DNA from 4 places in the Streptomyces sp. NPDC027962 genome. Region 4 is predicted to be linked to each of the others. Evidence: riboswitches for the same ligand, from Rfam matches in the RefSeq annotation. Region 4 holds a riboswitch; each other region holds the start of a gene.
What was found. A riboswitch is a leader RNA that binds a small molecule or an ion and turns the genes downstream of it on or off. The one in region 4 is predicted to bind cobalamin.

Region 1 (2,189 bases), on a different contig from region 4:
TCGTCGAACCTCGGCTTCTCCCTGTCGACGACCCACTCCTGCTCCGGTGCGGTCATGGGTGCCGGTCTCGGCCGCAAGGGCGGAGTGGTCCGCTGGTCCACCGCCACCCGGATGTTCGTGGCGTGGGGCCTGACCCTGCCGGCCGCGGGCCTCGTCGCGGCGGGCTCGGAGTACGTCACCAAGCAGGGTGACTGGGGTGTCGCGGCCGTCGCCGTCTTCCTGGTCGCCGCGTGCACCGCGATCTGGTTCGTCTCGCGCCGCCAGGTCGTCGACCACACCAACGTCAACGACGTCGACGGCACCGAGGAGCGTGCGGGCGTCGTCACGACCGCCATCGCGGCCGTCACCCCGCCGCCCGCCGGCGAAATCAAGACCACTATCCCGGCCCCGGCCGAGCCCGAGTCGGCACGTCCGGCCACGGTGTAAGGAACAGCATGAAGATCGACTGGGCAGCTCTCGGCTCCGTATTCGGCGTGAGCCTCGTCGCCACCGTCGCCCTGGTGGGCCTGTTCACCCTGGGCATCGTGGGCCTGACCAAGCAGGAGGCGGCCTCGCAGGCCGGAGGCTCCGGCGCACTGGCCCGCACGGGCGCTTACGCCTGCTTCGCGCTCTGCGCGGCAGCCGTTTCCTACGGGATCTATCTGATCGTCGTCTGACGACGGCCGGACCCTCGCGAGGCCGGGTCGAGGACACCTGCGGGTGCCTTCGACCCGGCCTTCGTGTGTCCACCGGTGTGGGGCTCGGCACACTGTCCCGCCGCAGGTCAATGGCGAGTTGACGGGCGTTCGCGCGCGTGGTGGACTGCCGGGGCCGATAACGGCGGCAGAAGAGGAAGTCCGGTGCGAATCCGGCGCGGTCCCGCCACTGTCACCCGGGAGCACGAACCCCGGGGAGCCAGGAACTCTCACCGCCGGTCACGTCGAACCAGGGCGCGGACCCTGAGTGAGGACTCGTCTCATGCCCGGCTGCGGTACAGCCCTGTCCGTCGGACGCCACTTCGGGGATCGCTGATCCCGTGCGTGCCGACCGAGTATTCGTGTACGGCGCCGCCGCCGGCCTCGCTGGTGACCTGCTCCTCGGCGATCCCCGCCGTGGGCATCCGGTCGCCGCGTTCGGACGGATGGCCGCCGCCCTCGAGCGTGTCCTGTGGCGTGACCACCGCGGCCGGGGCGCGCTGCACACCGCGGTGTGCGCGGGCGGCGCCGTCGCCGCGGCGACTCTGGCCGGCCGTGCCGTACGCCGCTCCCCCGCCGCGTCGATCGCGCTGACCGCCGTCGCCACGTGGGCGGTTGTCGGGGGCACGACGCTGGGGCGTGAGGCCTCGGCCATCGGCGACGCGCTGGCCGCCGGGGACGTCGAAGCGGCCCGTGAACGGCTGCCTCATCTGTGCGGGCGCGACCCGCAGACCCTGGACGAGCAGCAGATCGCCCGCGCCGTCGTCGAGTCCGTCGCGGAGAACACCTCCGACGCGGTCGTGGGAGCCCTCGTGTGGGGCGCGCTGGCCGGCGTGCCCGGCCTTGTCGGCTTCCGTGCGGTCAACACCCTGGACGCGATGGTGGGCCACAAGTCGCCCCGCTACCGGCGCTACGGCTGGGCATCGGCGCGCCTGGACGACGTGGCGGGCTGGCCCGGCGCACGGCTGACCGCGATCCTGGCGGCCGTGAGCGGGCCGGATCCGCGGGGGGCGGTACGGGCCTGGCGGGCCGACGCGGGCAAGCACCCCAGTCCCAACGCGGGCCCGGTCGAAGCGTCGTTCGCCGGCGTGCTGGGGGTGCGGCTGGGCGGCACCCTCTCGTACGGCGGCCGGGTCGAGCACCGGCCGGTTCTCAACGGCGACGGCCGGGCGGTGGAGTTCGACGACATCGGGCGGGCGGTGCGGCTGTCGCGGCGTGTCGGCCTGCTGACCCTGGTGGTCTGTGCCACGGGGCGGATGCTGGGTGCAGGGCGCGGCGGAAGGAGGCCGGCATGACCGGTGGGGGGTTGCTGGTCGCCGGGACGACCTCGGACGCCGGCAAGAGCGTCGTCACGGCCGGGATCTGCCGCTGGCTGGTGCGGCAAGGGGTCAAGGTCGCGCCCTTCAAGGGGCAGAACATGTCCCTCAATTCGTTCGTGACACGTGAGGGCGCGGAGATCGGGCGCGCACAGGCCATGCAGGCGCAGGCCGCGCGCGTGGAGCCGACCGCCCTGAT
Region 2 (2,189 bases), on a different contig from region 4:
CAGCTCCAGGAACTCCTCGATGTCCGCGTGCCACGTCTCCAGGTAGATCGCGGCGGCGCCCTTGCGCCGGCCGCCCTGGTTCACCGCGGCGACCGACGCGTCGAGGGTCTTCAGGAACGGGACGATGCCGTTGGAGTGCCCGTTGGTGCCGCGGATCAGCGAACCGCGGGCGCGGATGCGGGAGTAGGAGAGCCCGATGCCGCCGGCGTGCTTGGAGAGCCGGGCGACCTGGTGGTAGCGGTCGTAGATCGAGTCGAGCTCGTCGAGCGGCGAGTCCAGCAGGTAGCAGGACGACATCTGCGGGTGCCGGGTGCCCGAGTTGAAGAGCGTGGGGGAGGAGGGCAGGTAGTCGAGCCGGCTCATCAGGCCGTACAGGGACGCGACCTCGTCCAGGGCGCGGACCGATTCGTCCTCCGCCAGACCGGCGGCGACACGCAGCATGAAGTGCTGGGGCGTCTCGATGACCTGGCGGGTGATGGGGTGGCGCAGCAGATAGCGGCTGTAGAGCGTGCGCAGACCGAAGTAGCCGAACCGGTCGTCGGCTCGCACGTCGATGAGCGCGTCCAGCCGGGCGGCGTGCAGCGCCACGAACGCGGCCGTACGGCCGGCGATCAGGCCCTCGCGGTGGCCGACGGCGACCGAGGACGAGAAGGACTCCACGCCCTGCCCCGCCGCCTCGTCGGCGATCGTGCGGGTCAGCAGGCGTGCCGCGAGCCGCGAGTAGGCCGGGTCCTCCGAAATGAGGCCCGCGGCCGCGTCGGTGGCGAGAGAGCGCAGCTCGGCCTCGTCCGACCCGGCGTTCCGGCCGCGCAGCGCCGCGGCGGCGACCCTGCCCGGGTCGGTGTCGGGCAGGTCGGCCGTGAGGTCCGTCAGTGTCCGCAGCAGTGCGGTCCCGGGACCGTCCTCCTCCGTCGCTGAGACCGGATCGGCTGGCGCGATGGTCACCTGGTGCTCTCCTCGCTCGGCTCTGGGCCTTGCGGGGAGGTGAGGCCATGCGGGCAAGGGCCCGCGAGGCGGGCACGGCGCATGGCGTCCACCGGCCCAACCGCGAGGCCCGGACGTCTTTGCACCCGGATCGGTCGAACCGGATGACCGTCGGCAGGTCCTCGGACTTGTCGGATACGGCAAAGCGCACCGGATCACACCGTTGCGGGACAGTTCCGGATTCACACCGGATTCCCCTGCGGCGACAGCGAGATGAGCATACATGTGGGGGCGGTTTAGTCGGACACCCCCATATGTTGTGTCTTCGAGGGTGATGCCGATGTACGGGCGCTGGGCCTTGGCCCCCGCTATCGTGGTCGCTGAAGGGAGGGTCCATGACCGTGACCACCGACCGCCCGCACCTGGACACCGACGACTTCGACGAGGCCTTCCGGATACTGGCCCGCACGACCGAGGGCGTGCGTCTGGAACTGATCGACGGGAAGCTCAGGAGCAAAGCGGTGCCGGACGGGGATCACGGGCGCATCATCGAGTGGCTGACGCGCATCTGCATGCAGGCACGCCCGGAGCTGTGGCTCTATCCCGACCAAGGCCTCAAGGTGCAGGAGTACCGCAAGGGCCGGGCGCGTCCGGACGGCTCGCTCGCCGCCAGCGGCGCCTTCGTCGGCCAAGGCGAATGGGCCGACCCGGACCAGGTGCTCATGGTCCTCGAGGTCACTTCGTACGACTCGGACACCGATGGGCGCGACCGCGTGGAGAAGCCTCGTGCCTACGCGCAGACGGGCATCCCGGTGTACCTGCTGATCGACCGGGACAGCTGCGAGGTGACGGTCTACAGCCAGCCCGACGGCGTGCGTTACGAGAACGCCCACACCGTCCCGTTCGGCAAGGACATCAGGCTGCCTGCCCCGGTGGACATCACCCTGGCGACCGAGCAGCTCAAGGACTGGGTGCACTGACCCTCCCAAGCCGAAGGGCCGCTGCGCCTCCCACCGAGAAGGCGCGGCGGCCCTTCGCCGTGCGACCGGTCAGTGACCGGCGGGCGCGCCCGCCGTGGCCGGGGGCAGCTCCACCTTGACGCCCGGGTCGCCGGCGTCCGCCGTGTAGTCGGACGGGCTGGTCTCGTCGACGCCGTCGGGGGCCTTGGCCGCCCGCAGGACGAAGGTGAGGACCACGGTGACGACGACGTTCAGCACGAACGCGGTGAGGCCGATGTAGCCGATCTCGCCGATGCCCGGGATCTC
Region 3 (2,189 bases), on a different contig from region 4:
TGATGCTGGCCGGGCGGCAGTTGGTGTCGACGGTCGGGGGCGCGTCGGGGCCGCTGTACGGGACGCTGCTGCGGCGCACCGGCAAGGCGCTGGGCGACGACGCGCAGGTGACCCCGGGGCAGTTCGCCGAAGCCCTGCGGGTGGGCGTCGCCGCGGTGGCGCAGCTGGGCGGGGCGAAAGCGGGCGACAAGACGATGCTGGACGCCCTGGAGCCGGCAGCGGCGGCACTCGGCGAGCGCACCGAGTCGTTCGCCGCGGCCCGGGAGGCGGCGGAACAGGGAGCGCTGGCGACGGTGCCGATGCAGGCGCGCAAGGGCAGGGCCAGCTATCTCGGCGAGCGCAGCATCGGACACCAGGATCCGGGAGCGACGTCCTCGGCCCTGATGGTGGCCACGCTCGCCGAGACGGTGGAGGCGGCGAGCGCATGAGCGACGGCAAGCAGGTGGGCATCGTGCTGGTCTCGCACAGCAGGGAGGTGGCCACGGCCGTCGCCGAGCTCGCCAGGGGACTGGCGGGAAGCGGCGGTACGGCCCCCGTGGCCCCGGCGGGCGGGACACCGGACGGCGGCCTCGGCACCAGCTCGGAGCTGATCAGCGCGGCCGCGCAGCAGGTCGACCAGGGCGCGGGCGTCGCGGTCCTCGTCGATCTGGGCAGCGCCGTGCTGACGGTCAAGGCGCTGCTGGCCGAGGGCGACGAACTTCCGGAGGGGACACGGCTGGTCGACGCGCCGTTCCTGGAGGGCGCGGTCGCCGCTGTGGTGACGGCCGGCGCGGGGGGCGATCTGGACGCGGTGGAGGCCGCGGCGTCGGAGGCGTACGGCTACCGCAAACAGTGACGCGTCAGCGGCGCGCCACCGGGACGTGGTGAACACCTCACCCACCGGGACGTGGTGAACAGCTCACCCGGCCGCCGGCCGGTGCGCCCGTGCGCGGCTTGTGATGTACCTGGTCGGCGCACTACTGTCACGGGGCCTTGGTGTTCGGGAAACCGGTGCAGTACCGGTGCGGCCCTCGCCACTGTGATCGGGAAGTCCGGTTCCACCCCCTCACGGGGAGCCACTGGGACACCACGCCTGTGCGTGGTGCCCGGGAAGGCGGAGCCCGGACGGCATGACCCGTCAGCCAGGAGACCGGCCGAGGTGCGTTGTCCATCCACGAGGTGCTGGAGAGGGTCTCCCACATCATGCACATAGCCGAGGGCTATCTCCCCCCGCTGCACGCGGCCGCCTGGGGCGTCGCTTCCGCCCCGTTCGTTGTCCACGGCGTACGGGCCCTGACCCGAGAGGTCAGGGCCAATCCCGAATCGACCCTCCTGCTCGGCGCGTCCGGGGCCTTCACGTTCGTCCTGTCCGCGCTGAAGATTCCGTCCGTCACCGGCAGTTGCTCGCATCCGACCGGTACGGGTCTGGGCGCGATCCTGTTCAGACCGCCGATCATGGCGGTGCTCGGCACGATCACCCTCCTGTTCCAGGCGCTGTTGCTGGCGCACGGGGGGCTCACCACACTCGGCGCCAACGTCTTCTCGATGGCGATCGTCGGGCCGTGGGCCGGGTACGGGGTGTACCGGCTGCTGCGCCGGTTCGACGTACCGCTGATGGTGAGCGTCTTCTTCGGCGCGTTCGTCGCAGACCTGTCCACCTACTGCGTCACCAGCGTCCAGCTGGCACTCGCGTTCCCCGACCCGGGCACCGGTGTCCTGGGCGCGCTCGCCAAGTTCGGCGGGATCTTCGCCGTCACGCAGCTGCCGCTGGCGGTGAGCGAGGGGCTGCTCACGGTGCTCGTGATGCGACTGCTCAGCCAGTCCAGCAAGGGCGAGCTCACGCGGCTCGGTGTCCTGGTCAAGGGTGCGAAGAAGGAGGCGGCGGTCTGATGAGCCGTAACGCGAAGATCAACACCTTGCTGCTGCTGGTCGTGGCGGCACTGGCCGTGCTGCCGCTGGTCCTCGGGCTCGGCGACCACAAGGAGGAGCCGTTCACCGGGGCCGACGGGGAGGCGGAGGCTGCGATCACGGAACTCGAGCCGGACTACGAACCGTGGTTCTCGCCGCTGTACGAACCGCCGTCCGGGGAGGTGGAGTCGGCACTGTTCTCGCTGCAGGCGGCGCTGGGCGCGGGTGTGCTGGCGTACTACTTCGGGCTGCGCAAGGGGCGCCGACAGGGTGCGGAGCGGGCCCTGGGGAAGGGGCCCGAG
Region 4 (2,189 bases):
CCTTCTTGACGAACGGCAGCGAGGTCCACACCTTGTCCTTGGCGAGGGCGCCGGTGAACGGGGTGCTGTTCTGGTCGCCGTCGTTGCCGATGTAGGCGAAGTGCACGTCGGCGCCCAGCTTGGTCAGGCCCTCGACGTCCGTCGTGCCGAGGCCGTACGCCGGGTCGCCCTTGACCGACCAGTCGTTCTTCAGGCCGAGCTCCTCGTTGACCGCGCCGATGAGCGAGCCGCTGGTGAACGGGCGGATCGACGTCTGGTTGGAGACGACGTACCCGTCGGCGAAGGCGTACTTCGCACCCGCGAGCCCGGCTCCCGCGAGAGTCTCCTTGCCCTCCTTGATCTTCGCCTCGAACTGCTTCTTGAGTTCGCCGGCCTTCTCGGTGGTGCCGGTGGCCTGGGCGAGCAGATCGAGGTTCTTCGTCATCTGCCCGATCGGGTCGGCCGCGTTGGCCGACTTCACCTCCACCACCGGGGCGACCTTGCGCAGTTGCTTCACGGCGGCCGGCGGCAGGTCGGTGCTGGCGACGATGAGGTCCGGCTGCAGGGCGGCGATGGTGTCCATGCTGGGCTCGCCGCGGGTGCCGACGTCCTTGGGCTCGTTCTTCAGCGGGACCGCGCTGTCCCAGGTCTTGTAGCCCTTGACGTCGGCGACGCCGACCGGGTCCACGCCCAGCGAGATCAGCAGCTCGACCTCGTGCCACTCGGTACCGACGACCTTCTTGGCCGGACCGTTCAGGACGACCTTCTGGCCGGAGGCGTCGGTGAGGGTGATCTTCTCGGCGGTGTTCTTCGCCCTGTCGTCGGCGGGGGGCTCGGTGGTCCCGCAGGCGGAGCTCGCCGGGCGGATCGCGGAGCCGGTCACAGCACTGGCCAGGGCTGCTGCGCGTTCTTCGGGCTTCACCCGTCAGAGCAGGTTTTTCGGCTTGCCATACCGCGTGCAGGCGCTCGGAGCGTCAAACGAGCGTCACAGCCGACCACCCGTCCCTCCCTGTACAGGACGGAGGAGGCTTCCCCGAGATCGCCGCAGCGTCCAGTGCCGTGCCCATCGCCCCCAAAAAGTTCGAACACGGCTTGGGCCCATGCGCAGCGTGGGCTGGTCAAGCGGAGCTGGCGCGGTAGTGGGCACGGCCTTTTCTCCTGAGCCGCGCGCGGGTTCGCATCCTGCCGGTGACACTCCGGATCGCGCTGCCGGCGACCGCGAGTACCGCAGACACTCCGGCGGAAGTAGGTAAGGCCGTGGTAACTTCCGGGCGCCAGTCGCACTCGTGCACACGGACGTCCGCGTGCACGGGTCAGGGAATCCGGTGAGAGTCCGGAACTGACGCGCAGCGGTGAGGGTGACGGGCGGGGCGACAACCACTGGACCCGGCCATGGCCGGGTCTGGGAAGGTGCCCCGTCAGGATGATCCCGAGTCCGAAGACCTGCTGGCAGCCGACCGTCCGAACGGGCCCCGCGCATGGGCCCCGACGCCTAGGAAGCCAACGTGCAGCTGTCACGTCCCGCCCACTGTTCCCTTCTGCTCCTGACCGGGGCCCTGTTGCTGACCGCGTGCGGTTCGGGCTCGTCGTCCGACGCGTCAGGGAAGTCCGCCGAAGCCGGGGCCCGGGCTGTCACACTCGACAACTGCGGGCAGAAAGCGACGGTCGAGGCCCCGCCGAAGCGGGCCGTGTCCCTGAACCAGGGCACCACCGAGATCATGCTCTCCCTCGGGCTTGCCGACCGGATGGTGGGCACCGCCACCTGGACCGACCCGGTCATGAAGGGGCTGGAGAAGCCCAACGCGAAGGTGCCCCGGCTCGCCGACAACGCGCCGTCGTTCGAGAAGGTCCTGAACACCGAGCCGGACTTCGTCGCCTCCTCCTTCGCCTCCACCCTCAGCAAGGGCGGGGTTGCCCCACGCGAGAAGTTCGAGGAACTCGGAGTGCCGACGTATCTCTCGCCCGCCGACTGCGAGGGCAAGGACAACAGCGGCGACGGCGACGGCTCACGGACGAAGCCGCTGGCCATGGACACCGTCTATCGCGAGGTGCGTGAACTGGCCCGGACCTTCGGGGTGGAGGAGCGCGGCGAGAAGCTGGTCACGGAGCTGAACGACCGGGTTACCAAGGCCACCTCCGGGATCGACGCCAAGGACACCACGATCCTGTACTGGTTCGCCAACCAGGAGTCCCCCTACATGGCAGGCTGC

Region 1: it holds a riboswitch for cobalamin, as region 4 does, so the genes downstream of both, ACZ4SA_RS31600 (cobalamin biosynthesis protein) here and ACZ4SA_RS12240 (ABC transporter substrate-binding protein) in region 4, are expected to answer to the same signal.
Region 2: it holds a riboswitch for cobalamin, as region 4 does, so the genes downstream of both, ACZ4SA_RS00910 (ribonucleoside-diphosphate reductase subunit alpha) here and ACZ4SA_RS12240 (ABC transporter substrate-binding protein) in region 4, are expected to answer to the same signal.
Region 3: it holds a riboswitch for cobalamin, as region 4 does, so the genes downstream of both, ACZ4SA_RS32475 (energy-coupling factor ABC transporter permease) here and ACZ4SA_RS12240 (ABC transporter substrate-binding protein) in region 4, are expected to answer to the same signal.

Annotation. Positions count from the first base shown of each region.
Region 1 covers NZ_JBVHTA010000048.1:20,785-22,973, forward strand. The annotation lists gene ACZ4SA_RS31590 (inorganic phosphate transporter) at 1-426, shown strand, start outside; gene ACZ4SA_RS31595 (hypothetical protein) at 435-656, shown strand; cobalamin riboswitch at 781-926, shown strand; gene ACZ4SA_RS31600 (cobalamin biosynthesis protein) at 1,016-1,969, shown strand; gene ACZ4SA_RS31605 (cobyric acid synthase) at 1,966-2,189, shown strand, end outside.
Region 2 covers NZ_JBVHTA010000001.1:194,900-197,088, forward strand. The annotation lists gene ACZ4SA_RS00910 (ribonucleoside-diphosphate reductase subunit alpha) at 1-945, opposite strand, end outside; cobalamin riboswitch at 1,081-1,206, opposite strand; gene ACZ4SA_RS00915 (Uma2 family endonuclease) at 1,320-1,904, shown strand; gene mctP (monocarboxylate uptake permease MctP) at 1,974-2,189, opposite strand, start outside.
Region 3 covers NZ_JBVHTA010000051.1:43,717-45,905, forward strand. The annotation lists gene dhaL (dihydroxyacetone kinase subunit DhaL) at 1-428, shown strand, start outside; gene ACZ4SA_RS32470 (PTS-dependent dihydroxyacetone kinase phosphotransferase subunit DhaM) at 425-835, shown strand; cobalamin riboswitch at 957-1,152, shown strand; gene ACZ4SA_RS32475 (energy-coupling factor ABC transporter permease) at 1,183-1,869, shown strand; gene ACZ4SA_RS32480 (energy-coupling factor ABC transporter substrate-binding protein) at 1,869-2,189, shown strand, end outside.
Region 4 covers NZ_JBVHTA010000010.1:45,669-47,857, forward strand. The annotation lists gene ACZ4SA_RS12235 (iron-siderophore ABC transporter substrate-binding protein) at 1-874, opposite strand, end outside; cobalamin riboswitch at 1,238-1,444, shown strand; gene ACZ4SA_RS12240 (ABC transporter substrate-binding protein) at 1,485-2,189, shown strand, end outside.